3 regions of the Brevibacillus sp. B_LB10_24 genome follow, and region 1 is predicted to be linked to each of the others. Evidence: riboswitches for the same ligand, from Rfam matches in the RefSeq annotation. Region 1 holds a riboswitch; each other region holds the start of a gene.

Region 1 (8,011 bases):
AAAAAGGATCGTCACGGAAATGACCCTATTGGCCAAGCTTGAGAGCGAAGAAGATATATTCCACTTTTCGGAAATTCCCATACAACACGTTATCCTCCAAACAATCGAGCGATTAAAGCCGCTCGCAGAAAAAAAGGGGTTGGAAATCAGAGCGGCCTTTGTCCCCGGCGAACAAACGCCAATGCTTGTTCGAATCGACCAGGATAAGCTGCTGCAGGCCCTGCTCAATGTCGTGAGCAACGCCATTCGCCATGGGAAGAGGATCATCACCATCAACGTAATGTCTGCGAAGAAGGAAATCGTGATAGAGGTCGCCGATGATGGCGAAGGGATAGCAGAGAGTGTGCTGCCCCGATTATTTCACCGATTCGTCAAGGGCAAGGACGGCGAAACCGGACTGGGCTTGGCTATTTCCCGCGCAATAATTGAACGGTGCGGAGGTGAAATCGAAGCCTGCAACCGGCAAAAAGGCGGAGCCGTGTTCCAAATCCGTGTTCCGTCTACAACCTGACATAGCTAGAACAGACCACACCGTCCCTCGTTCCCGGTGTGGTCTGTTGTGATTTGCGTCATATGTGATAAAACCGCTTAGTATTTTGCAAAATCGTTTCCGCCGCGGCTTTTTCCGATATGCCTTTGATGCCGGCTATTTCCCCAACGACAGAAGAAATCATCCGGGGATGTGTCTGCCGGCCTTGAAACGGCCCTTCAAATGGCCAGGGGCCATCTGTTTCGGCCATCATTTGCTCCAGCGGATACCTAGCCGCCAGTTCCCGAATTTCTGCTTCGTACGCGATATCAGGTGTAAACGATACGTAATACCCGTTTTGCGCCATCCGTCTGACCGTCTCTTCGTCCCCTTTAAACCAGTGAAAATGGGCATTTCGGACGTTGTGCTTCTCCAGCAGGTCACAGGCGGTTTTGGCGTCTTCATACACAGCATGAAGCACAACCGGTTTTTTCAGTTCGGCGGCAAGCGCGATAAACCGGTCCAACAGTCTGATATAGGGGTCAAGCTCAAAGCCCCTGCCCTCAGCTTCCGCCTGTTTTCGCTCGTAATACGGCAATCCCACTTCCCCTACTGCCGCCATCCCATCCTGGTGCGCCCGAATCCACGCAAACAACTGATCCAGTTCCTCCTCGGCGATCAGCTCCTGTTCGGGGTGAAACCCGTAAGCGGGAAAGACCTGCCGGGGGAATCGAAGCTGCAGCCTGTGGTTATCCCGGCAGGACGCCAGATTCATCGAAACGGCAACGACACCCAGTATGCCGCAATCCTCCAGTTCACTGAGCATGGCATGCTGGATACCCGATTCATACTTGTCCAAATGAATATGGGCATCAATATGGCGCAGCATGAGAAATCTCCTCCTTCGTCCCGCTCGACTCTGCCAAACGCCCCTGCTCTCGTTTTAGCAGCTGGTAAATCTCCCGCTTCAACTCGTGAAAAACCGGAATTCCCATCACCTCTTCCTCGCGCGGACGGGGAAAAGGAACGGTTATTTCTTTCAGCACAGTTGTCGGCTTATTGGAGAATACGTAGATCGTATCCGACAGGAACAACGCCTCTTCGATACTGTGGGTCACAAACAGCACCGAGCGCTTCTGAGTCTCCCAAATGCTCGTCAGCCACTTTTGCATGTCATACCGCGTCAGCGCGTCCAGCGAGCCAAATGGCTCGTCCAGGCACATGTACTCCTGTGGACTCAGGAGCGCCCGCAAGAAAGCGACTCGCTGCTGCATGCCGCCTGACAAAACATGGGGGTAAGCTTGTTCATACCCCTGCAGTCCGACTTTGCCCAGCCACTCTCTCGCCATTTCGATCGACTCCCGCCGGGGCAGTCCCGCTACCTCTCTGGCCAATATGGCGTTGTCGACGATCGTTCGCCATGGAAACAGCGCCGGCTGCTGCGGCATGTAGCTGATCAGTCCCTTTGTCCCGGTCACGTCTTTTCCGTCCATGAACACCTGCCCTGACGTAGGCCGAATCAATCCGCCAATGATGTGAAACAGCGTACTCTTTCCGCTCCCGGAGGGGCCGACGATCGAGACAAACTGGCCTTTTTTTACCGTCAAGGTAATATTGTCGAGCACCTTTCTTTCCGTTCCGTTGCTTCGAAACGTTTTGGCAAGGTTTCGGAGTTTCAATTGGCAGTCCATTGTTACGCTTTACCCCCCCGTCGCAGCCTACACCTTCGGCTTCCACCTGGTACACAATCTCTCCAAAAGGATGATGAACCCAAATAACAGCAGGCTTAAAAATACGATCATAAAAATCGCTACAAAGACCCGGTCCGTGCGAAATCCGGATTTGGCAAGCAGCATGTAGACCCCGATCCCCTTATCCGAACCGAGCCACTCCGAAATGACGGCACCCATCACGCTGTATGTCGCAGAGATCTTTAACCCGGAGAACAGGTACGGAATGGCATGGGGCAGCTCCAGTTTGAAAAAAATCTGCCGCCGGCTGGCACCGATCATCTTCATGTAATTCAGCATCACCGGATCCGTTTGGGCAAAGCCATCCAGGGTCGCGACAGCAATGGGAAAAAAGCAGACCAGTGTGATGACGATGATCTTCGGGAGCAGCCCGAAACCAAACCAGATCATCAACAGCGGCGCCAAAGCGATAATCGGGATGTTTTGGCTCAAAATCAACAAGGGATAAAAAGCCGTTTTGAGCCGCGGCAGCATGTGTAAAACGAACGATAGTACAAATCCAACGATTGCCCCCACGACATACCCGATAAGTGTCATCCGAATGGTAAAGGCCGTATGCATCCATATCCTCGGCATGCTGCTCACACCCTCGGAGAGGATTTGCAGCGGACTCGGCAGCATCCAGGCGGGAACCGGCCATATGGTGACAGCCAGCTGCCAGACCGTCAACAGGAATAGGATCGCCGCGGCCGGCGGCCATAACTTTTGAAGCCACGTTCTGTTCAGCATTGCTTTTGTCTCCCTGTTTTGTTTATTTTCCGTCCGGGAGAAACTCATTAGTGAAGGCCGTATCTACTTCTAACGGCTTCTCCAACAAATGATGCTCATACATCCATTTTGCATAATTTTCCCATACTGACTTTTTCTGTTCTCCCCAACGCGGTGCATCATCCTGGTAGCGGGAACTCAACCATTTTTGACTAGCAACGACCAGATCCTTATCCAGATCGGGGGCAGCTTTTAGTAAAATCTGTGCAGCCTCTTCCGGCTTTTCAATCGCGTATTGATATCCTTTGGAGGTGGCGGCCATAAATGCTTTGACGATTTCCGGTTTTTCCTTGATCATCTTTTCGCTGGTGATCAATACCGGAGTATAAAAGTCAAGGCTGTCAGAGTACTGATTCAAGTAGACGATGTTCAGCGGTTCCTTGCGAAGCTCTGCTTCGATCCCGGTCCATCCGTAGTAGATCAGGGCAAAATCAATATCCCGTTTCATCGAAGTAAAGAAATCTCCTTCCCCCGTGTTGACGATCTTGACTTTCCCGGCATCTGCATGGTCAAACTGCATGACGGATTGAAGCAAGGCAAGTTCCGTCGGGGAACCGTAACCGCCATACGTCTTGCCCTCAAAATCCTTCGGCGTTTTGATATTTTTAAACGCGGGAGAGGCAAAACCGGACGTGTTGTGCTGAATGACTGCTGCGATCGAGACGATTGGCACCCCCTGGGTACGGGCCTGGGAGACGACCTCCTGGTAACTGACGGCAAAGTCGGCGTCACCGGATGCGACCATCGCCTCCGCGCCGCCTGCTCCCGGCTGGACAATCTCCGCGTTCAACCCTTCTTGTTGGTAGTACCCCTGATCTTTGGCGGCGTAAAGCCCTGTGTGGTTCGTATTTGGCGACCAATCCAAGGCAATTTTTATCTGCACGGGTGCGGCTCCGCTTTGCCCTTCCGATGCATGTCCTTGTTCTCCCGCTTCCTGACCTTGACCGCCGCAGCCAGCCAGGCTAAAAATCGCTAACCCCGTCAAAACGGCGTATTTCCACTTACCCAAGTTCATCTTCTCTTCCTCCCCTGATGCTGCGATGCGAACATAAAAAAACGCCCCCTGATCGGGAGCGCGTGTTGGACGCACAAAGAAGTGTCAAAATAGGTTTCCCTACGCTGGCATTACCCAGATCAGGTTTAAAGGGTCAGTATCTTATTGGGATACAATCTCAGCCGGCCAATTCCAGCACCCCAAGCGTATTGATTTGTCAACATCGATAGAATGGTGCCCCCGAGAGGACTCGAACCTCCGACGCACAGTTTAGGAAACTGTCGCTCTATCCAACTGAGCTACGGGGACAAAAAACACCTACACTTTATTATATTTGGGATTAGCCTTTTTTGCAAATGGGAAAAAGCGCAGACTCGAGCCTGCGCCTTCCCGCCTGCATATTTCTTTTTTTACGGGGCGATCCTTTCCAGCCCGCCCATATACGGGCGAATCGCCTCGGGAATCAGAATGCTTCCGTCTGCTTGCTGGTAATTTTCGATGATGGCCGCGACAGTCCGGCCGAGGGCCAGGCCTGAGCCATTTAACGTGTGAACAAACTCGGGCTTGGACTTGGCGTCCCGGCGGAAGCGGATATTGGCCCGCCGCGCCTGGAAATCTTCAAAATTGGAACAGGACGAAATTTCCCGGTAGCAATTGGAGCTGGGAATCCATACCTCAAGATCGTATTTTTTCGCGGCGGTAAAGCCGAGATCGCCTGTGCACATGCTCAGGACCTGGTAGGGCAGGTCCAGCAGCTGCAGGACTTTTTCCGCGTTGGCCACCAGCTTTTCCAATTCCTCATAGGAATCTTCCGGCTTCACAAACTTGACCAGCTCTACCTTGTTGAATTGATGCTGACGGATTAACCCGCGAGTGTCACGGCCTGCAGAACCCGCCTCTGAGCGGAAACACGCGCTGAACGCGGCATAGTACCGGGGCAGGCTGGCACCGTCCAGGATCTCGTCACGATGCATGTTAGTAACCGGCACTTCCGCGGTCGGAATGAGGAAATAGTCCGGGCCGTCCAAGCGAAAGGCATCCTCTTCAAATTTAGGCAGTTGGCCTGTCCCGGTCATGCTCGTCCGGTTCACGATGTATGGCGGGATAATTTCTTCATAGCCGTGCTGGCTCACATGCAAATCCAGCATGAAGTTCATCAAGGCCCGTTCCAAACGTGCACCCGCCTTTTTGTAAAAGACAAAGCGGCTTCCGGTCACTTTCGCCGCCGATTCAAAATCGAGAATACCCAAATCGTTGGCCAGCTCCCAATGCGGCTTTACCGGGAAATCATACTGCTTTGGCTCGCCCCATTTTCTGACGACGACATTTTCCTCCTCCGTTTGGCCTACCGGGGTGGATTCATGCGGCAGGTTTGGCAGACTGAGAAGAATCTCCGTCACTTTCTCATCCAGCTGCCGAAGCTCTTCATCCAGTTCCTTGATCCTGTCGTTTACCTGCTTCATTTCCGCGATCAGATGGTCGGCATTTTCCTTATTCCGTTTCAGTACTGCGACTTGTTCCGATACGGTGTTTCGTTTATTTTTTAAGGTTTCCGCTTCTTGGATGACTTGTCGGCGTTTTTCATCTGTTTCAGCAAATTGGTCAAGAGCGGAAATATCTTCGTTTCGATTGGCCAACTTTCGTCTGACCCCTTCTAAATCCTGTCGCAAAATCTTCGGATCTAACATGACATATCCCTCCATCGCTATATACAAACATAAAAAAACACCCGCTCCCGCTAAGGGACGAGTGTGGACCCGCGTTGCCACCCTTATTGGCAAATTGTCCGCTTCAAATCCGTCAGACAACTTACCCTCTTTTACGTGATAACGGCACGCTGCCGGGCAAGGTTATCTCCCTTGCCGCTCTGGGATGGATTCGTCTGTTTGTTGGGACGGTTTGCACCTGCCACCGCCTCTCTGCACCAATCAATACAGAGTACTTGTTCCCGTCGAAGCTTTCTTCCCTATTATTATTTAAATTTACACCAAAATCTATACGGGTGTAAAGCGCAAAAAAGGCACCTTATACAGGTGCCTTGTCCTCGCGGTATTCTTTGACCATGTCCAGGAAGTACTTGTGAAAACGGCTGTCCTCGGTCAGCTCCGGATGAAACGCCGCTGCCAAAAACTGTCCTTCCCGGGCAGCTACGATCTTGTTATCGTATTTGGCCAGGACTTGTCCCGCACCTCGTACTTCCACGATATAAGGCGCCCGAATAAACACGGCGGGAAAATCGGGTGCCACGCCGGCAATCGGCAGGGAGACTTCAAAGCTGTCCTTCTGTCGGCCGTACGCGTTTCGTTCTACCGTCGTATCCATGAACCTGAGGTAGGCCTCTTCCTGGCCGACAATTTCCTTCGCCAATAAAATCGCTCCGGCACAGGTTCCAAAGATGGGCTTTTTCTCTGCGGCGAACGGCTGCAGTGCCTCCATAAATCCGTATTTTCGCATCATTTTCCCGATCGCGGTGCTTTCTCCGCCGGGGATGACCAAGCCGTCCAGATCACGCAGTTCTTCTGCCTTTTTTACCGCAACCGCTTCTGCACCCGCCTGGTTCAGCATGCGGATGTGTTCGGCTACTGCTCCCTGCAGGGCAAGAACGCCAATTTTCATCGCCATTTCACCTTACCAGCCGCGATCCTGCATGCGGTCTGCGTCGCCAATCTTGGAAATCTCGATGCCTGTCATCGGCGTGCCCAGCCCTTTGGAAACGCGGGCTATCAATTCGTAATCCGTGTAGTGAGTAGTTGCTTCCACAATCGCCCGGGCAAATTTCTCAGGGTTCTCCGATTTGAAAATACCGGAGCCGACAAATACCCCGTCAGCGCCAAGATGCATCATCAAAGCGGCGTCAGACGGTGTGGCAACTCCGCCGGCAGCAAAGTTTACCACTGGCAGCTTGCCGTTTTTGTGCACGTACTCCAACAAGTCATAGGGAGCGCCAAGCGTTTTGGCTTCCGCCATCAACTCGTCATACGACATACTTTGAACCTTGCGAATCTGCGATTGCATTGTCCGCATGTGACGAACGGCTTCTACGATATTGCCCGTTCCCGGCTCGCCTTTGGTGCGGATCATCGAAGCCCCTTCGCCGATGCGCCGCAGTGCCTCGCCCAGATCGCGAGCGCCGCAGACGAAAGGAACGGTAAATTCTTTTTTGTTGATGTGGTACAGATCGTCCGCCGGCGTCAGCACTTCGCTCTCGTCGAGGTAATCGACGCCCATCGATTCCAGAACCCGTGCCTCTACAAAATGACCAATCCGCGCCTTGGCCATGACCGGAATGGAAACCGCCTTTAAAACCTCTTCGACGATGCCGAGATCAGCCATGCGGGCGACTCCGCCGGCTGCGCGAATATCCGAGGGAACCCTTTCCAAAGCCATAACTGCAACAGCACCAGCCGCTTCCGCGATTTTTGCCTGCTCTGCGTTGACGACATCCATAATGACGCCGCCCTTCTGCATTTCTGCCATTCCCCGTTTAACCCGATCTGTCCCTACTTCAACCATATGACAAGCCTCCTGCCCATGGATGGAATATATTAGAAACTTGTCCCTATTTTAAACGATGCTTCATATGATAGACAACCTGCTTTTTTCTTATTTATTTTCCAATAATCCCATTAAATAGGTTACCGATAAACTGAATGATGCTTCTGAAAAACAGGCGGATCCAGCTTCCTTGTTCGACATCCTCTCCAGCCACCAGATCTACGCCGGCATTCTTTAGATCATCAGGCTGCAGATAGTCGCCCTCTGCATCTCCTTCTGCCTTGAACATCACTTTTCCGATAACCTGTCCCTTCTGAACAGGGGCAGTCAAGTCGTTAAACGTGACAGTCGGCGTGAACTTCACGTTGTCCCCCGGCTTCGTAATCACAGAGACGACACTGCCTGTCACTGCTGGAACCGTAACGTCGACTCCTTTTTTTACAGGAGCTGTTTCGAAACCTGTGATGGCAGCCCCCTGATCCACTTGCTTCGTCAGCTTATAGTTGCTGAAGCCGTAATCAAACAGCTTTTTCG
Region 2 (8,011 bases), on a different contig from region 1:
AGTGAATGCGGCCCGCGCTTAGCTTTGCGTCGATCCCGGCGTACACCACGACGAAGACGTGAATGATGATCAAAAGCAGCATGGCGCTGCCGGTTACCGCCTGAAACAGCCAAGACCAGGTATCCTGATGCCGGATGATCTTCGCGTGCCGCCAGACGGTCTTCTGCTCCTGCCAGCGGCTGGGGATCCGGCGCAGCACGGCGCCAAGGTGGGCCCCGACCGTCAGGATGATGAACGCGACTGCCAGGTGCAGCAGGTAAAATTGCTCCATGAAGTGGGCCAGTTTGTTGAAGGCGCCTGCACCCAAAAGAATGGAGGCGACGAAAATCATATGTGTCCACAAAAATCCGACCAACAACAAGCCGCTGACCGTTTGAACCAGTTCCATCCATAAATCCGCTTTTCTGTTTTGGGTCAAGGCTCTTTGCAACTGCATAGCCATTCTCCTTCCAGGAAGCGCTTCAATGACAGCGCAACCTCCGTTAAAGTCCTTCTCGGCGATGGCAAGCTACATCCTGGCGACATCGTTACAGGTTTTGATCCTCACGGGGCTTACCTGGAGTAAGACCAAGAACTTTTCCACATTGGGTGCAAACAAGTACGGGTATCTTCAAATCGTACAGGTCGTCATAGAAAAAGGGATGATCCGGCCGGTGTTCCACCTTCGTCGCAGCGCCACAGCAATCCGAAACGTTCATCTGTTCCCTTCCTTTCTAAAAGTGTTTCGCTGTGGTGTGACCGTAAATAAAATGTGGAGTTCAATTGAGGAGATGTCGCCAGCACCTGAGTTTTTTATTACAACAATATTCGAAGTCTACAGCAAAAATGCTGTCGGAAAAGCATCCTGCCGCGAGAGGGGCCCTCCTTTCACCCGCAGAGGTCTTCTCGAGCTGGGGCTAAATGGCAAGATCATGTGCATAAAGATCGACTTCAGGCGATGCAATTGATAGAATAAAGAGAGCAGCAGTATATAGAGGTGATTCTTTGAGCAAGTTTCTGTTGTTTTCCCTGTTGTTTTGGATCACGGGCAATCCGTTTATCGCTATCATTCTTTTACTGGTGATTCTCTACTTTCTGGACATGCGGTTTGTGGGAATTTTGCCAAACTGGGTCAAACCCCTGAAACAAAGCAGAAGGCTGGCCAAGCTGAAGCAGGAAGTCAGGCTGAATCCGCATCATACTTCGTCAAAGCTGGAAATCGCGCATATTTTGATCGAGAAAAAACGCTACCAAGAGGCTTTGTCCTACCTGGAGAACAGCCAGTCCGTCATGTCAGAATCGGCGGAATTCTGGTATCAGCTGGGGCTTTGCCGACTTAAGCTGGGGAACCTGGCGGACGGAGAAAAGCTGATCGAAAAAGCGCTGGCGATGAATCCGCGGGTCAAGTACGGCGAACCTTATCTGGATCTGGCCGAAGCGTTTTCCGCCTCCGACCGGGAAAAGGCGCTCAGCTTCCTGGAGCGTTTCCGGGAAATCAACTCCTCCTCTTGCAAGAGCTACTACCTGCTGGGCCAACTGTACGCGCAGCTTGGCAAAAACAGCGAGGCAAAGGCGGCGTTTCGCGAGGCTGTAGACATTTACCGTTCGCTGCCCAAGTACAAAAAGCGCACGGAGAGACGCTGGGCGATGCTTTCGATGCTGAAATAGCAGGTTGAAAACTTTTGCAGTCTCTGCTACCATAACAGGTAATTGCATATTGTTTTCCACTAGGGGTGCTTTGATACACAAAAGCTGAGAGATGAATGAGTTCATCAACCCTTTGAACCTGATCCAGTTTGTACTGGCGGAGGGAAGTGGTGTGGACTATGGAGCATGCATACTCGAGCTTTTAGCCACCTTCCTCGGAGGGTGGCTTTTTTGCGCTTGAAAAAAGAGAGGAGCGGATGAGAAGTGAGGACGTTTGGGACGGGCATTCCCAAAGCATTGACCATCGCCGGCTCGGATAGCGGCGGAGGAGCGGGGATTCAGGCAGACCTCAAGACGTTTCAGGAGCTGGACGTGTACGGGATGTCGGTGCTGACTGCGGTTACGGCGCAAAATACGCTGGGTGTCCGGGGGGTTTACCAGCTGACAGTGGAAGCCATTGTAGAACAATTGACAGCGATTGAGATTGATCTCGCCCCGCAGGCGGCGAAAACCGGCATGCTGTTTAGCGGAGAGATCATTGCGGCGGTCGCGTCCTGTATCAGGCGGTTCGGCTGGAGCAATCTCGTGGTAGACCCGGTGATGATCGCCAAAGGCGGAACCGGTCTGCTGCAGGAGGAGGCAGTGCAAGCTTTGAAGGAACACCTGCTTCCGCTCGCCAAGATCGTAACGCCCAATGTCCCGGAAGCGGAAAAATTGACCGGCAAAACATTGAACAGCTTGGCCGACCGGAAAGAAGCAGCAAAACAAATCGCGGATATGGGGGCCCAGCATGTCGTGATCAAAGGGGGGCATCTGGAAGAGGACGCGGCGACAGACTTGTTTTTTGACGGCCGGGATTATTATGAATTGACGGGACCGCGGGTGTATACCAACCACACGCATGGCACAGGCTGCACCTTTTCCGCCGCGATCACGGCAGAGCTTGCAGCAGGGAAGACTCCCCTTGCTGCGGTTAAGACGGCGAAAGCGTTTATCCAGGCGGCAATCGAATACCCGCTGTCGATCGGCTCCGGCCACGGTCCAACCAATCATTGGGCCTATCGGAAGTACAGTCAGTGGGTGGGTGTTAACAAATGATCCCGTTTCCGAACATGTTACAGCAAATTCGGACAAAAAAACCGCTGGTTCACCTGATCACCAATCGAGTGACGGTCAACTTTGTCGCCAACGGCCTGCTTGCTGCCGGGGGAAGTCCGATGTGTGCCCATCACCCAGAGGAAGTGTGCGAGGCCGCCGCCCATGCGGATGCCCTGGTAGTAAACCTCGGTACGCTTGAACCCGATATCGCAGAGGGAATGATCCTTGCCGGTAAAACGGCCAAAGCAAACGGCATTCCCGTCGTTCTTGACCCTGTTGGAGCCGGCTTGTCCCGGCTGCGCAAAGAGGCAGTGAACCGCATTATAGAAGAAGTCAGACCGGATGCAATTTGCGGCAATGCTGCGGAAATCGGCTTCCTGGCAGGTGAGCGCTGGGCGGGAAAAGGGGTGGACGGAGACGTCGGCAGCAGCGTTGAACGGCTTGCTTGCCGGTTAGCCAAACAGCTGCAAACTACTTTGATTGTGACGGGGAAGACAGACGTGATCACGAATGGCGAAAAGCTATTTCATGTGGAGCACGGCAGTGAAATGATGAGCAAAGTGACCGGCACAGGCTGCCTGGCAACTGCGCTGATCGGCTTGTTTTTGGCCAAGTCAGTGGCTGTCTCTCTGTCCGTTGCCGAGAGAGCAGCTGCGGCTATGACGATGGCAGGACTTTGCGGGGAGAAAGCAGCGAAAGGATCCCGCGGCCCGGGGAGCTTTCAAGCTGCGTTTTTGGATCAACTCTCTTTGCTGACCGACCGGGAGTTGTCCTCGGCCGAAGGGCTTAAACGAAAGGAGGTACCCTTATGATGACGAAGGCGTCTTCATTGCGCGAAGCGTTGAAATTGTACTTTGTGATAGGCAGCGTCAATTGCCGAACGGATCCGGTTGCAGTTCTGGAAGAAAGCCTGAAGGGAGGAGTTACGTGTTTTCAATTTCGGGAAAAAGGAGAAGGCGCTCTCGGCCCGAATAAAGCGGAACTGGCAAAAGAACTGCAAAAGATCTGCAAGCGATACGGGGTTCCTTTTTTTGTAAACGACGATCTTGAACTGATGGAAACGCTTGACGCTGACGGGCTGCATATCGGACAGGAGGACGGGGATATACCCAGCACCCGCTCCAGGATCGCCGGAAAAATCCTGGGAGTCTCCGTCCACAATCTGGCAGAAGCGCAAAAAGCGGTCCGGATCGGTGCCGATTATGTCGGCGTCGGTCCGATCTATCCGACGGAGACGAAAAAAGATACGAGAGAAGTGGCTGGTACCAGGATCATCCAGATGTTTCGATCCGGAGGAATTGCGCTGCCGATGGTCGGCATCGGCGGCATACAGCACGGTAATGCCGGGGCTGTAATTCGATCCGGGGCTGATGGAATTGCTGTCATCTCCGCGATCAGCCTGTCCGATTCGCCCCGCCAAGCCGCGCAGGCACTGAAAAGGGAGGTGAACGGTCTTGGGCAGCACTAAACGGATCACGATAATGGCGATGCTGGTGGCAATCGGCACGATCAGTTCGCACCTTATCTGGCTGCCTGCAGGGGTGGCAAAAGCGTTTCCGATCCAGCACAGCATTAACGTGATTGCCGGCATTCTGCTCGGCCCCGGACCGGCAGTCATCGTCGCCTTTGCCATCGGCTTGCTGCGCAATTTGCTGGGTGTAGGCTCGCTGCTGGCCTTCCCCGGCGGGATGATCGGCGCTTTTTTTGCCGGTTATCTGTACAGTCGATACCAGAAGACCTGGACGGCTGCGCTGGGTGAAATTTTTGGCACCGGAGTCATCGGAGCCCTGCTGTCCGTGCCCGTCGCCAGGCTGCTGCTGCAAACATCGGCCGCTGCCCTGGCCTTTGTCCCCCCTTTTTTGGTCAGCTCGATAACCGGCGCGGCGATCGGCTTGGCAGTTGTCGCAGCGCTGCGAAAAACAGCTTCCGCCCGGCTTTGAGGCCGGTTCGGCAGTTGTCGCTTGCCCGGGCAGCGGACCATTCTCTGGTTTTTATTCGCCGGGTTTGGGGTAAATGATTAGGGTCATTCGCGAAGTGGATTCAGCTTGCCTGTCCTGGGCAAGGCAAAAGGAGGGATTGGATGGGGTTGCAGCTGCCCATCTCGGTAAAAGGAGTTATCATCGAAAACGATCGGGTATTGTTGCTCAAAAACGAGCGAAATGAGTGGGAGCTTCCCGGCGGCAGGCTAGAGCGGGGGGAAACGCCGGAGACGTGCGTGATTCGGGAAATACGCGAAGAAACGGGAATCATCTGCAGTGTCGATGCCTTGCTTGACGTCTGGGTCTACAAGGTGTTTGCCGGCCATGAAGTGTTTGTGGTCACGTATCGCTGCCACTGCGAAGATGCCTCCCGGTTCAGGCTGAGCAGCGAACATCAGGAGTATCAGTGGCTGCCGCTCTCCGAAGTGGAGCAGGCCTACATGCCACAAGGCTACAAGGATTCCATTCGGAAAGCCGGCTGATGCCGTCGTTATGATCCTCCGATGATCCGGCAGGGAGTGGAACCCGGTTTGGCAGACTCTAACCGGGTTTCACTCCCTGCCGATGCTAAGGCTATACCTCACGCTTTTACTGCCAAGACCCGTATCCGCCAGTAATCGGCTACCCAGACGCCATCGCGGAACAAGAGCGGGCGAAGCTCATCTTCAATCCGTGAAAACGCCTCTTCCTTCTCTCCGGCAGACAGTCCCGGAAAAAAGTCATCCCCAAAACTGGTCAACCAGTGCGACAGTCCTCTTTCGCCGTCACGCAGCGGCGTAGGGCGGTGAAAGTGTAAGGCAAATTGTACCCTAAAGCCGTGCCGTTCGAGCAGACTGCTGTACTCTCCGATGCTGGGAAAGTACCAGGGATTTCGCTCTGCCGCATCGATGCCGTACCTGGCCAAGACGGTTTGCATCCCGTGAATGATGGTCTCGACGTTTCCTTTGCCGCCAAACTCAGCTGCAAAACGTCCGCCTGGGCGCAGTGCCAATCGTATGGTCTCGGCTGCGAGGTCGGGATGCTTCATCCAGTGCAGCGCCGCATTGGAAAAAACCGCGTCAAATGGTTCGGCGGTACGGAATGTTTCCGCATTTTCCACCGAAAAGGCAAGTTCAGGGTATTTCTCTTTCGCCTTCTCGATCATCGCGTAAGAGAGGTCGATGCCAAACGGATCCGCGCCAAGGTCAGCCAATTCCTTCGTCAAATCCCCCGTGCCGCAGCCCAGATCGAGGATGCGCTCACCCGGCTTCGGATTCAGCAGTCCGACCACATCCTTCCCGTACTCCGCAACAAACCCTAATTGATTGTCGTACAGATCTGCATTCCATGTCTGGATCGATTGTTCTGTCAATGAAATCACTCCTCTTCGAAATCGTTACCTTTCTTGTATCATAGGTTTGGGCTATAAGTAAAATCTATATTTTCTATACAGTTAATAGTTAATGCTTATAACGCATTGGCCGTCCTTCCTTAACTGGGATCGTTTGGTAAAATACTAAAATGGAAGGGAGAGGTGATTGCGTGGTTCAACTCATTCGGATTATTGGTTCTTTGTGTTATGTTGTCGTTGTTGGTCTGGTAATTCTGTTCGGATTGAAGTACCAAACTTTTTTGCATGACGAAATGAAGGCAACTTTTGAAAGGTTCCCTCATTTAGTTTACGCTTCATTGCTTAATGTCGGGTTCGGAATTCTATTGGCTATTTGGCCTTTTGTGCGCAAGTGCAGACAGCCGGGTGTCTGGAGGGTGGAATGGGTCAAGCTGTTGACCGTTGGAATACCTGCCGCATTTGTCGCTTTCAATCTCTGCTTGTATTTTTCGCCTATTGGTCAGTATCTTCCGTTCAGTTATTCTTTTGTGGTTGTTGGCGGTTCCGGGTTTCAAATGATCGGCGGCATCGTCCTCGGCTACGTCTTGCTTGACAGCTTCCATAAGCAGGAGTCTTCCTATGCGGGATATGGAGGATTTGTGAACAGATTGTGAAATGGTTCTTGCAATCGACAGATTTCTACGAAGTTTCTGCTTCATTGTCGAGAAGAAACCATGTTCATCTCATAAGAATCGACGTATACTAGCAATTGTGTTAACAATAACGAAAAGGTGATTTTACGTGCAACCGATGATACTGACGCAAACGATTGAAGATTTACGGGAACGCATGATGATTTTGGCGATGGAAACAGGAAGCCTGACCAATACAAGTGTTGTAGCAATTAGTCAGGAATTGGATAAATATATCGTACAAATGCAGCTCATCAGGGAAAAAGAATTAGTCAACTAGTGATCTGCTCTAAAAAAATGGTCGACTTTTACGCCACTTTGCTCCCGTAAACGCTACTGAATCGCCAGTAGCGTTTTTTTTTCAATCCAATGCTGTCGGATTATGTGGTAAAATATGGAGTTGAATCGCAGAAGATAGGAGAAGCGACGTGAAAATTCAGCCTGAAAGCGGAAATGTCACCCGACGCCGGTTTTTAAGGACGCTTATAAGCGGTGCGATCGCGATGACAGGTGCCTGCCTGTACTCCGTCTGCATCGAACGATTCTGGATCGCCATTCGCGAAGAAGTTATCGCATTTGAACGCCTGCCCGCCGGCCTGGACGGATTGCGAATCGTCCAATTCAGCGATGTGCACGCTGGACATTACTTTTCGACGCAGGACCTTTTGAAGGTGGTGGAGCAAGTGAACGGTTTGCAGCCTGATCTCATCTGTTTTACCGGCGACCTGTTTGACAGCAGGGTGAATGATGCGGAAGAGATCGTCTCTGCATTGTCGAAACTAAGCCCGCGCCTGGGAAAATGGGCTGTGCTGGGTAACCACGACTATCGCTCGGGTTCCGAAAAGGTCGCGAAGGTGCTGACACAAGCGGGATTTGAACTGCTGCAAAATCAGCATGGGGCAGCGGGAAGCCTGGGAAAAAACTTTTACATAGCGGGAGTAGATGACGTGCTGCATGGAAAGCCTGACTTGCAGCAGGCCTTACGGGGCATTCCCGAAGGAAGTTTTACGATATTGCTCTCCCATGAGCCTGACTTCGCCGATTACGCAGGCGGATTTCCGGTTGACTTGCAGCTGTCCGGGCACAGCCACGGCGGCCAGGTCCGGCTGCCGTTCATCGGCCCGATTCTCACGCCTGAGTACGGTCAAAAATACCCGGACGGTTTGCAGAGAGTAGAGGGCGCTTCCCTGTTGGTCTATACGAACAGAGGGATTGGCACGACGATCCTGCCGATCCGCTTTTTCTGCCGTCCGGAAATCACCCTGTTAACGCTTCGCAGCGCCTAGCTTGCGGCAGGCAGGAACAAT
Region 3 (8,011 bases), on a different contig from region 1:
ATCCACCCAATACCACAGGATATCTTCGGCAGATAACTGTTCGAGAGAAAGATCGGTCAGAAAGCGGCGATCCGTCGTCAGCGCCTGGATTCTCAACACGGGCTGTTTCACATCCTTTGTCTTCTAAACTCGGCCAGCAGGGTTCAAATTCAGTCTGACCCGTTTTGGCAAAGGCTATCAGTCCATTTTGCAGAGTTTTTGACAGATACGCATGTTCTTCTCCGCTAAACGCAAAAAGACCCGCCTCGATGAAAGCGCGGGTCTTGCATTTGCTTCCTCTAATTTAACATCTGGAAGACTTGCTCTACGTCTTTGTCGCCTCTGCCGGAGAGGTTCACGATGAGAATCTGATCCCGGTTCATCGTCGGGGCCAGTTTCAACGCGTAGGCGACGGCATGGGAGCTTTCCAGGGCAGGGATGATCCCCTCTGTTTTGGACAGGATCTGAAAAGCTTCGAGCACTTCCTCGTTCGTCACCGTATAGTACTCGGCGCGGCCGGTTTCCTTCAAATAGCTGTGTTCCGGACCGATGCCTGGATAATCCAGACCGGCGGCGATGGAGTAGGTCGGCTGCGGATTTCCTTCCTCGTCGAGCAGCACCAGGCATTTGAAGCCGTGGATGACGGCCGGCACTCCTTTGGTCAGGGTAGCTGCCTGGTCGGGCTCGACGCCGATCAAGCGTACACCCGCTTCCTCGATGTAGTGGGCAAAGGCGCCGATGGCATTGCTTCCGCCCCCTACGCAGGCGATGACGGCGTCAGGCAGACGGCCTTCTTTTTCAAGGATCTGCCGCTTCGACTCTTCGCTGACAATCGCCTGAAAGTGCTTGACCATCGTCGGGAACGGATGCGGTCCCACTGCTGAGCCGAGCAGGTAGAACGTGTTCCGATAGTTTTGCACCAAATCGTTCAGAGCCTCGTCTACCGCATCTTTCAGCCTACCCTGTCCCTTGGAGACGGGAACGACCTTCGCTCCCAAGAGCTCCATTCTGAAGACATTGAGCGCCTGCCGCCTGGTATCTTCCGCTCCCATGTAGATCGTGCAATCCATGCCAAACATCGCACAGGCGGTCGCGGTTGCTACTCCGTGCTGGCCTGCTCCCGTTTCGGCGATGACGCGCTTGGCTCCCATGCGTTTGGCCAGCAAAATTTGTCCGATGACATTGTTGATTTTATGGGCACCGGTGTGGTTTAAATCTTCCCTTTTCAGGTAAATTTTCGCACCGTTGCATTTTTCTGTCAGGTTTCTCGCGTACGTGAGGGGATTTTCCCTGCCGACGTATTCCTTTAAATAGTACAAGTACTCTTGTTTAAACTCCGGATCGTCCTTGTACTTCTCAAATTGTTCGGCCAAATAGTCTAAAACCTCTTTCAATTCGGGCGGAACGAAGCTTCCACCAAACTGGCCGAAGTACCCCGGTTCAAACTCTGCTGTGCTCATGTGTATCTCCTCCTCAGCTCTTCTCCTGCTCTGCTCAGGGGCAGTGCATTTATAACCTACAATACAATCGGCCGGATAAAATGTCAATGAGGTTGCCCTAGTCGCTGAAAAAAAGGTGGCGGATCTTTTGAGTTTGAGAACATGGTGGCGGCGGAAGAAAAAAATGGGCGAGCTTCGTCTGCGGCACGCCTGCGGGGAAGCCGGGCTGGCCGTCTTCACTACAAAAAACGGCACTTCGACCAAAAAGGGCTGGAAGTAGTTCAACGTAGAATTTGGTCGACAAGCGTGTGCCGTTTTTTTCCGTTCCGACTGGGCAGGCGTTGCCAAGGACTGTGCTCGCTCCATTTTTTCTTCCTGCTCGTGCTGTCCTCACATTAAGAAACCAGCCCTGGCTGATGCAGGACTGGTTGAGATAGTTTGATTATCTTGTTAACGGCTTACCGGCTGAGGTGGGCAAGCTGTGGTGCTTTTTTGACCAGCAGGGTGAGCACGATGCCGGTTATGATGTATTCCGGCAGGATGTAAGACAGGTTGTATAGGAAAGAATACGTGGTTACCGGCATTCCTTCCGGGGCATAGGAGCCAAACCAGACCACGCCTGCGGTAAAATGGCATAACAAACGCACCGTTACGGCCATGAGCAAGCTGAGCCAGATTTTCGCGGTTTGATTGGCGCCGGACAGCCAGTTCGCCGAGCGGGCCAGGCCGACCAAGCCGATCGCCGTATAGGCTACCGGATACTCCAGAAAAAACTGGACCGGATGAACCACGTATCCTCCAATCAAATATTTCAACTCGCCGACGATCAGGCCAGCGATTAACCCCGCCGTCAACCCTCTGCGCAGCGCCACGATCACGATCGGCAGCATCACTAACGAAATGGAACCGCCCTGCGGCATCTGAAAAATTTTGACCATGCCAAGCACGTACGCCAGTGCTGCCATGATGGCGATCTCCGCCATGATTGTCAAACGCCCTGTATTCATCTCTTCCCCTCCGTATGTTGTTCACTTTCACTTCTGTTAGCCAAGCGTAAAAAAACTCCCCCCTTCATCGATGATCCGATGTGCGGAGGAAGTGTTGTTTACGAGCATACAGGTATGAAAAAAACCGTTGTGGAAGCAACGGTCTTCACATACGAGTCGACAAACAGGTGCGATGTATGCAAATCCCTCCGCTGGCATTATCCAGATCAGGTTAAACGGTCGATAACGAGTCAGTTATCCTCTCAGCCCAGTTTCCCAAGCTCCCGCATATATTGGTTACGGCACCATCATATCAGATCTGTATAAGATGTCAAGACAAACGGACTGCGAAAAAGGTTGTTTACCCAAACGCCAGGAAGGGAAAGGAACTGGGTAATTGGTCCCAGACATCAGGAGAGATTGGAGTAGAAGACAACCATGGCAAAAGTAGTGGTAAATCCGGCAACCATCAAGAAAAATATCATCAAAGGACTTCTTGAGCTGATCGATTCCGTGCCCGACAGCGATGAAGCTGCCGCCGTGAAACAGCTCATTTCCTATTTGAATGGTCTGCTGAGAATCAATGTGGTCACTCCGCCTACCACGGAAATCATGAGCATCATCAAACACGAGAAGCCCACCCTTTACCACGCCACCCGCCGGTCGCTGACGTCCACCAGCCATTTGAGCATGCTGTTTCAGATTGATATGAACCCGGACTTGGCAGCAGAGAGATTGCAGCAATACCAAAAAAGCAACTGAACGAAGCCCGTCTCCACAATTCCGAGACGGGCCTTTTTGTCTCATATCCGGTCATCTTCCCAGCGCTTCGCGTATACCTCGGCTGCTTCGCCGGCTTGATCCCGGGTCTTTACTTGGTTTGCAAAAGCGGCTGCCGATTGATCCAGCAGCCACTCCCGGACGGGATCTTCATTTACGTCCGAATCGACCTCCGTCTGTTCGTCGTCTTCCGCCTGTTCGGTAATGTAGGGTGTATCCAAATTTTGCTTGGTCGTCAGGATGTTTACCTGCACGTTTTCCTCTGATTTTTTCATCTTTGCTTCCGCCTTGTCTGCATGTTCTTACCTGGTACTATTTCCCGGCAGAACTGATCATATGCATGCCGGGATGAGCCATGAGTACAGGCCAAGACAACCCGTACGGAATATGAATTTTCCGTCTATTTTCTCCCGAGAGGAGTTGCTTCGTCAGGGAAGAATTACTTCAGAGGGCCTGACAGCAAAACGACAGGTTAGAAGCGTTCCTTACGGTTATGTTATCGATAGGATCTTTTGGAGGGTTACACTTGCGGATACGATATCTACCCCTTTTGCTCATTTTTGCGTTGTGTTTGCTGCTCCCGGGGTACACTCCTCACGCCGGCAGTGCGAAGGCTGCATCCATCGGCCCCAAGGGGCTGGGGACCGAGCAGCGGAATTGGGTGACCGGTCCCGAAAAACCGCAGATTTCTATGGAGCGCTACAGAGTAACGGTTCAAGATGATGTGACCATTCCGATGCGCGACGGCGTCCTCTTGAAAGGCCGCCTGTATTTGCCCCAGAAGAGCGGTCCATTCCCTACGCTGGTGATGCCAAACGGCTATGGTCACGACAGCCGTACCGGCCGGCAGATGGATCATCTGCCTTTTGAGATGGCACAGCGCGGGTATGCGGCTTTGCATGTGACTATGCGAGGGACCCCGCCGTCGAGAGGGGTCAAGAACCTCTACAATAAATTCGGGAAAGACGGCTATGACGTGATTGAATGGGCCGCCGAACAGACGTGGAGCGACGGCAACGTGGGTATGGTTGGCGCGTCCCTCTTAGGGATCAACCAATGGCTTGCGGCCAAGGAACTTCCTCCTCACCTGCGGGCAATCACCCCCGAGATCGCTTGTACGGATTGCTATGACACGCTGTGGTATCCGGGCGGGATGCTGCCCGGACCGGGCAGAGCAGCACGCGGCTTCCCGGAGTACACCTCGGCCGTCCAGCATCGAAATTTCGACAGTTGGTGGCGGGAGCGCACCGTACTGGCCGAGGATCTTCAAGCGATGGCCGACCACGGCATAGCCGTATTGATCTCAGGCGGCTGGAACGATTACATCACCCCGGGCAACGTGAAAGCTTTCGCGGAATACAGCACCATGAACGGCAGCAGCAAGCTCATCATCGGACCTGAGGCCCATACCTCGATCAAATCGCTTCTCCCCTACAGTTACAGAAATTACCAGCAACTCTGGTTCGACCACTATCTACTCGGGCTGGATAACGGCATCGACCAGGAGGATCCTGTGCTGATCTATGTGCAAGGACCCAATCAATGGCGGTTCGAAAAAGCCTGGCCGATCCCGGATGCCAATCTGGAAACACTGTATTTGAGCCAGACGCGAAGCGGGTCTGTCAAAAGCTTGAATGACGGTTCACTGTCGGCCGATAAACCCGCGGAGAAAAAGTCGGTTGCCAAGTACAGCTATTCTCCCGCTGCGGGACCCTTCCTGCCTGCGATGCGGAGCAACGACAACGGGATTACGCAAGCGGATCAACGCCCGTATGAAGCAAAAACGCTTACCTGGACCACAGGTGCGCTTTCCGTCCCTACGGAAGTGACGGGCAGCTTGAAATTTACCTTTTGGGCTGCAGCCACTGCGAAGGATACGGACTTTGTCATACAAGTGACAGACGTCGCCCCCGGCGGAGAGTCCAAACAGGTTACAACCGGCTACCTGAACGCCCCCCGGGCAAAGTCGCGCTCCCATCCGGCGCCGCTCACACCGGGTAAAATCGAACAATATGAGATCGAAACCTTGCCCACATCGTACGTCTTCGCGGCCGGACACCGGATTCGCCTAAGCATTGCCGGCGGGAGCAAAGCGCTGCCTCACCAGATCGCTCCCCAGGGACCGGGCCTCAATCCCACTCCGGCCGAAGTGACGATCTACCAGGATGCAACTCATCCTTCGAGCCTGGAGATCCCGGTGATCGGCACGAATTTGAAGGGGCAAGTTCAAAACCCGCCAGAGCAGAAGTGGACCAGCTTGTTGGAGCGCTTGAAGTCGCTCATGCAGCATCAGATAAACAAACCAGTCGCACGCCAATGAAGGCGTCCGACTGGTTTGTTTTATGTTCAAACGAGCGGTCCGAAATCCTTGTCCAGCTTCAGGAGAAATTTGGCGACTTCCTTCGCGTGATTTTTGACGTAGATGCGGTAATCCCCATCTTCGGGAACGGTTATGGTAATGGTACCTGTTCCAGTGGCAACCCGCTTGCTGTACACTTTCTCTGTGGAGACGGACATGATCCCGATTTCAAGTTCTCTTACCTGCTCGCATGCAACAGACCAAGTGACAGTCTCGCCTTTGGCCCATGCCGCCTGACCAAAATTGTTCTCGTGTTCGGCAGCCAGCCAAACAGTTAAATCCTTTCCGTTCGACGTGCTGATACCGCCTCCTTCTCGAGCTGCTCCCTCGGACGATTGAGTCGGCCCGGCTTCCGCCGTTGACGGACCTACTGCAGGAGCAATGGAAGATTCCACAGGCTTTCCGGCGGAACTAACAGCAAATGCCCCTCCTGTCCCGATGGTGGCGATCAGTACGATGCCTAAGATCACGAGGCCAGATTTCTTCTTTGTCGTGTCCATAATCGAAAAAAGGCGAGTCCTCATTCCCTTCTTCCCTTCGTAAAAGTTGGTTGAGAAAGACGTTTGGCGCCCGTCCCGGCTGCGGACGACGCCGATGATCGTTTCCCCGTAACGCTTGCGCTGCGCAAGGCTCATGCCTGCCAGTACCCGTTCATCGCATGCGATTTCCCCCTGCGCGGCAATCGCTTTTGCCATCAGATAGACAACCGGGTTGAACCAGTGGACGGCAGCCGCGAGCAAAACCACTGCTTTGTACCAGAGGTCGTTTCTCTTGAAATGAACAAGCTCATGCCTGAGAATGAAGTCCAGTTCATCGGAACGAAATGGAACGGGCGGCAGCAGGATGACCGGTCGGAAAAAGCCAACCAACATGGGGGTTGTGATCCCCTGACAAATCCTGATATGTATCTGACCTCCGACCTTCATTTCGGTTTTTACTGCACGGAAAACGTCTGCTGTCTCCGGATCAGTCACTTCCTCGCTCCAGCGGTTGACCAGTCTCATAAAGCGCCAATGCCGCCTGGCGTGGAGAGCTAGCTGGACGATCATGCCGATCAGCCATAGGCCTGCCGCCACTTGCCACAGGGCTTCAGGCGAACCCCAGCCTGTTTCCTGCCCGACAACCATCGGCATCAAGCGCTTACCGGCCTCTATGGGTTCAACAAGCACGGCCGGCATATCGGGTTTCAGGGAGAACAAAGCTGCCTCCCAATGCGGCCGAAAAGGGCAGAGCCACCCGATCACGATCGCCAGCCAAGTGTAATACAGCCACGTCGCAGCATAGCGCTTAGACAAAAGCGGCGTCGCAGCCATATAGGCCAGGGATACGACCGACATGCCGACCGAGCATTCCAGCAAGGCTCTGAAAAATGCTTCCATGTCACTCCCTCTTTTCTTGCAGCCATTTGCTCAGCTCGTCCAGGTCCTCATCCTTCAATTTTTTGCCGTCATACAGCGCGGCAACCAAGCTTGTAAAAGAGTTTTCGTGAAACTTTTCGATAAAGTCTCCGGTTTCAAACTGTACGTACTTCTCCTTGTCCACAAGCGGAAAGTAGGTACGTTCTTTTCCGTTTTTTTCCGACCGCAGAAACCCCCGCTCGACCAATCGCGACAGCAGGGTAAGAATCGTCTGGGCTTTCCATTCCTTTTCTCTTCCCAACTGTTCCATGATGATGTTCGTTGTGATCGGGGGTTGATTGGCCCATACCACTTTCATAATCTCAAACTCGGCATCAGGAAGCTTTTTCAGCTGATTCAAGGCATCACCTTCATTTTCTACAATTGTCTACAACCATATTCTACAAGCGTCTTAAATGGTTGTCAACCGTGGAAACTCAATACTTTGCCTGCCTTCATAAACACACAGCTAAGACCCGCATAACAAAAAATAAAGCGGCCGTCCGGGATACTAGGATAAAGCCCCGGACAGCCGCTCTGTCTCAATTCAGTCTATTCAACAAAATTCCTTGCTCGCCGGAGATAACCGTCAGTCCCTGCCGGTCATTCGTTGTACAGATGGCAAGCGACATACTGGTTGTCCACTTTCCTGAACACCGGCTTTTCCGTCTTGCAGATGTCCATGCAAGCGCTGCAGCGCGGATGGAACGTGCAGCCGGAAGGCGGATTTGCCGGGCTTGGCACATCTCCCTGCAAGACGATCCGCTCTTTCTTCAGCAGCGGATTCGGCTGGGGGACGGCAGATAACAAGGCCTGCGTGTACGGGTGCTTTGGCGATTGGAACAGCGCGTTCTTATCGGCCAATTCCACCATTCTGCCCAAATACATGACCCCAACCCGGTCGCTGATATGCCGCACCACGCTCAAATCGTGGGAGATGAACAAATAGGTGAGCTCAAATTGCTGCTGCAAATCCTGCAGCAGATTGATCACCTGGGATTGAATCGACACGTCCAGGGCGGATACAGGCTCATCGGCGACGATTAATTTCGGATTCAGCGCAAGTGCCCG

The links. Region 1 has a riboswitch for thiamine pyrophosphate ahead of ACI7RC_RS25965 (ABC transporter substrate-binding protein). Riboswitches for the same ligand answer to the same signal wherever they lie in the genome.
Region 2: it holds a riboswitch for thiamine pyrophosphate, as region 1 does, so the genes downstream of both, thiD (bifunctional hydroxymethylpyrimidine kinase/phosphomethylpyrimidine kinase) here and ACI7RC_RS25965 (ABC transporter substrate-binding protein) in region 1, are expected to answer to the same signal.
Region 3: it holds a riboswitch for thiamine pyrophosphate, as region 1 does, so the genes downstream of both, thiT (energy-coupled thiamine transporter ThiT) here and ACI7RC_RS25965 (ABC transporter substrate-binding protein) in region 1, are expected to answer to the same signal.

Annotation. Positions count from the first base shown of each region.
Region 1 covers NZ_JBJQOQ010000048.1:20,893-28,903, forward strand. Annotated here, with positions in the region: gene ACI7RC_RS25945 (sensor histidine kinase) at 1-511, shown strand, start outside; gene ACI7RC_RS25950 (TatD family hydrolase) at 570-1,358, opposite strand; gene ACI7RC_RS25955 (ABC transporter ATP-binding protein) at 1,342-2,160, opposite strand; gene ACI7RC_RS25960 (ABC transporter permease) at 2,188-2,949, opposite strand; gene ACI7RC_RS25965 (ABC transporter substrate-binding protein) at 2,972-4,003, opposite strand; TPP riboswitch at 4,083-4,195, opposite strand; tRNA gene ACI7RC_RS25970 (tRNA-Arg) at 4,215-4,291, opposite strand; gene serS (serine--tRNA ligase) at 4,393-5,670, opposite strand; T-box leader at 5,721-5,946, opposite strand; gene pdxT (pyridoxal 5'-phosphate synthase glutaminase subunit PdxT) at 6,008-6,598, opposite strand; gene pdxS (pyridoxal 5'-phosphate synthase lyase subunit PdxS) at 6,611-7,495, opposite strand; gene ACI7RC_RS25990 (D-alanyl-D-alanine carboxypeptidase family protein) at 7,590-8,011, opposite strand, start outside.
Region 2 covers NZ_JBJQOQ010000012.1:127,684-135,694, forward strand. Annotated here, with positions in the region: gene ACI7RC_RS13465 (succinate dehydrogenase/fumarate reductase transmembrane subunit) at 1-436, opposite strand, end outside; gene ACI7RC_RS13470 (hypothetical protein) at 465-947, shown strand; gene ACI7RC_RS13475 (tetratricopeptide repeat protein) at 985-1,647, shown strand; TPP riboswitch at 1,699-1,809, shown strand; gene thiD (bifunctional hydroxymethylpyrimidine kinase/phosphomethylpyrimidine kinase) at 1,891-2,724, shown strand; gene thiM (hydroxyethylthiazole kinase) at 2,721-3,536, shown strand; gene thiE (thiamine phosphate synthase) at 3,533-4,192, shown strand; gene thiW (energy coupling factor transporter S component ThiW) at 4,179-4,664, shown strand; gene ACI7RC_RS13500 (NUDIX hydrolase) at 4,805-5,185, shown strand; gene ACI7RC_RS13505 (class I SAM-dependent methyltransferase) at 5,284-6,054, opposite strand; gene ACI7RC_RS13510 (hypothetical protein) at 6,450-6,686, shown strand; gene ACI7RC_RS13515 (Spo0E family sporulation regulatory protein-aspartic acid phosphatase) at 6,823-6,984, shown strand; gene ACI7RC_RS13520 (metallophosphoesterase) at 7,133-7,990, shown strand.
Region 3 covers NZ_JBJQOQ010000032.1:29,723-37,733, forward strand. Annotated here, with positions in the region: gene corA (magnesium/cobalt transporter CorA) at 1-99, opposite strand, end outside; gene trpB (tryptophan synthase subunit beta) at 279-1,439, opposite strand; gene ACI7RC_RS22105 (hypothetical protein) at 1,567-1,698, shown strand; gene thiT (energy-coupled thiamine transporter ThiT) at 1,877-2,425, opposite strand; TPP riboswitch at 2,592-2,702, opposite strand; gene ACI7RC_RS22115 (hypothetical protein) at 2,843-3,166, shown strand; gene ACI7RC_RS22120 (hypothetical protein) at 3,208-3,459, opposite strand; gene ACI7RC_RS22125 (CocE/NonD family hydrolase) at 3,711-5,504, shown strand; gene ACI7RC_RS22130 (M56 family metallopeptidase) at 5,531-6,922, opposite strand; gene ACI7RC_RS22135 (BlaI/MecI/CopY family transcriptional regulator) at 6,924-7,301, opposite strand; gene ACI7RC_RS22140 (ABC transporter ATP-binding protein) at 7,544-8,011, opposite strand, start outside.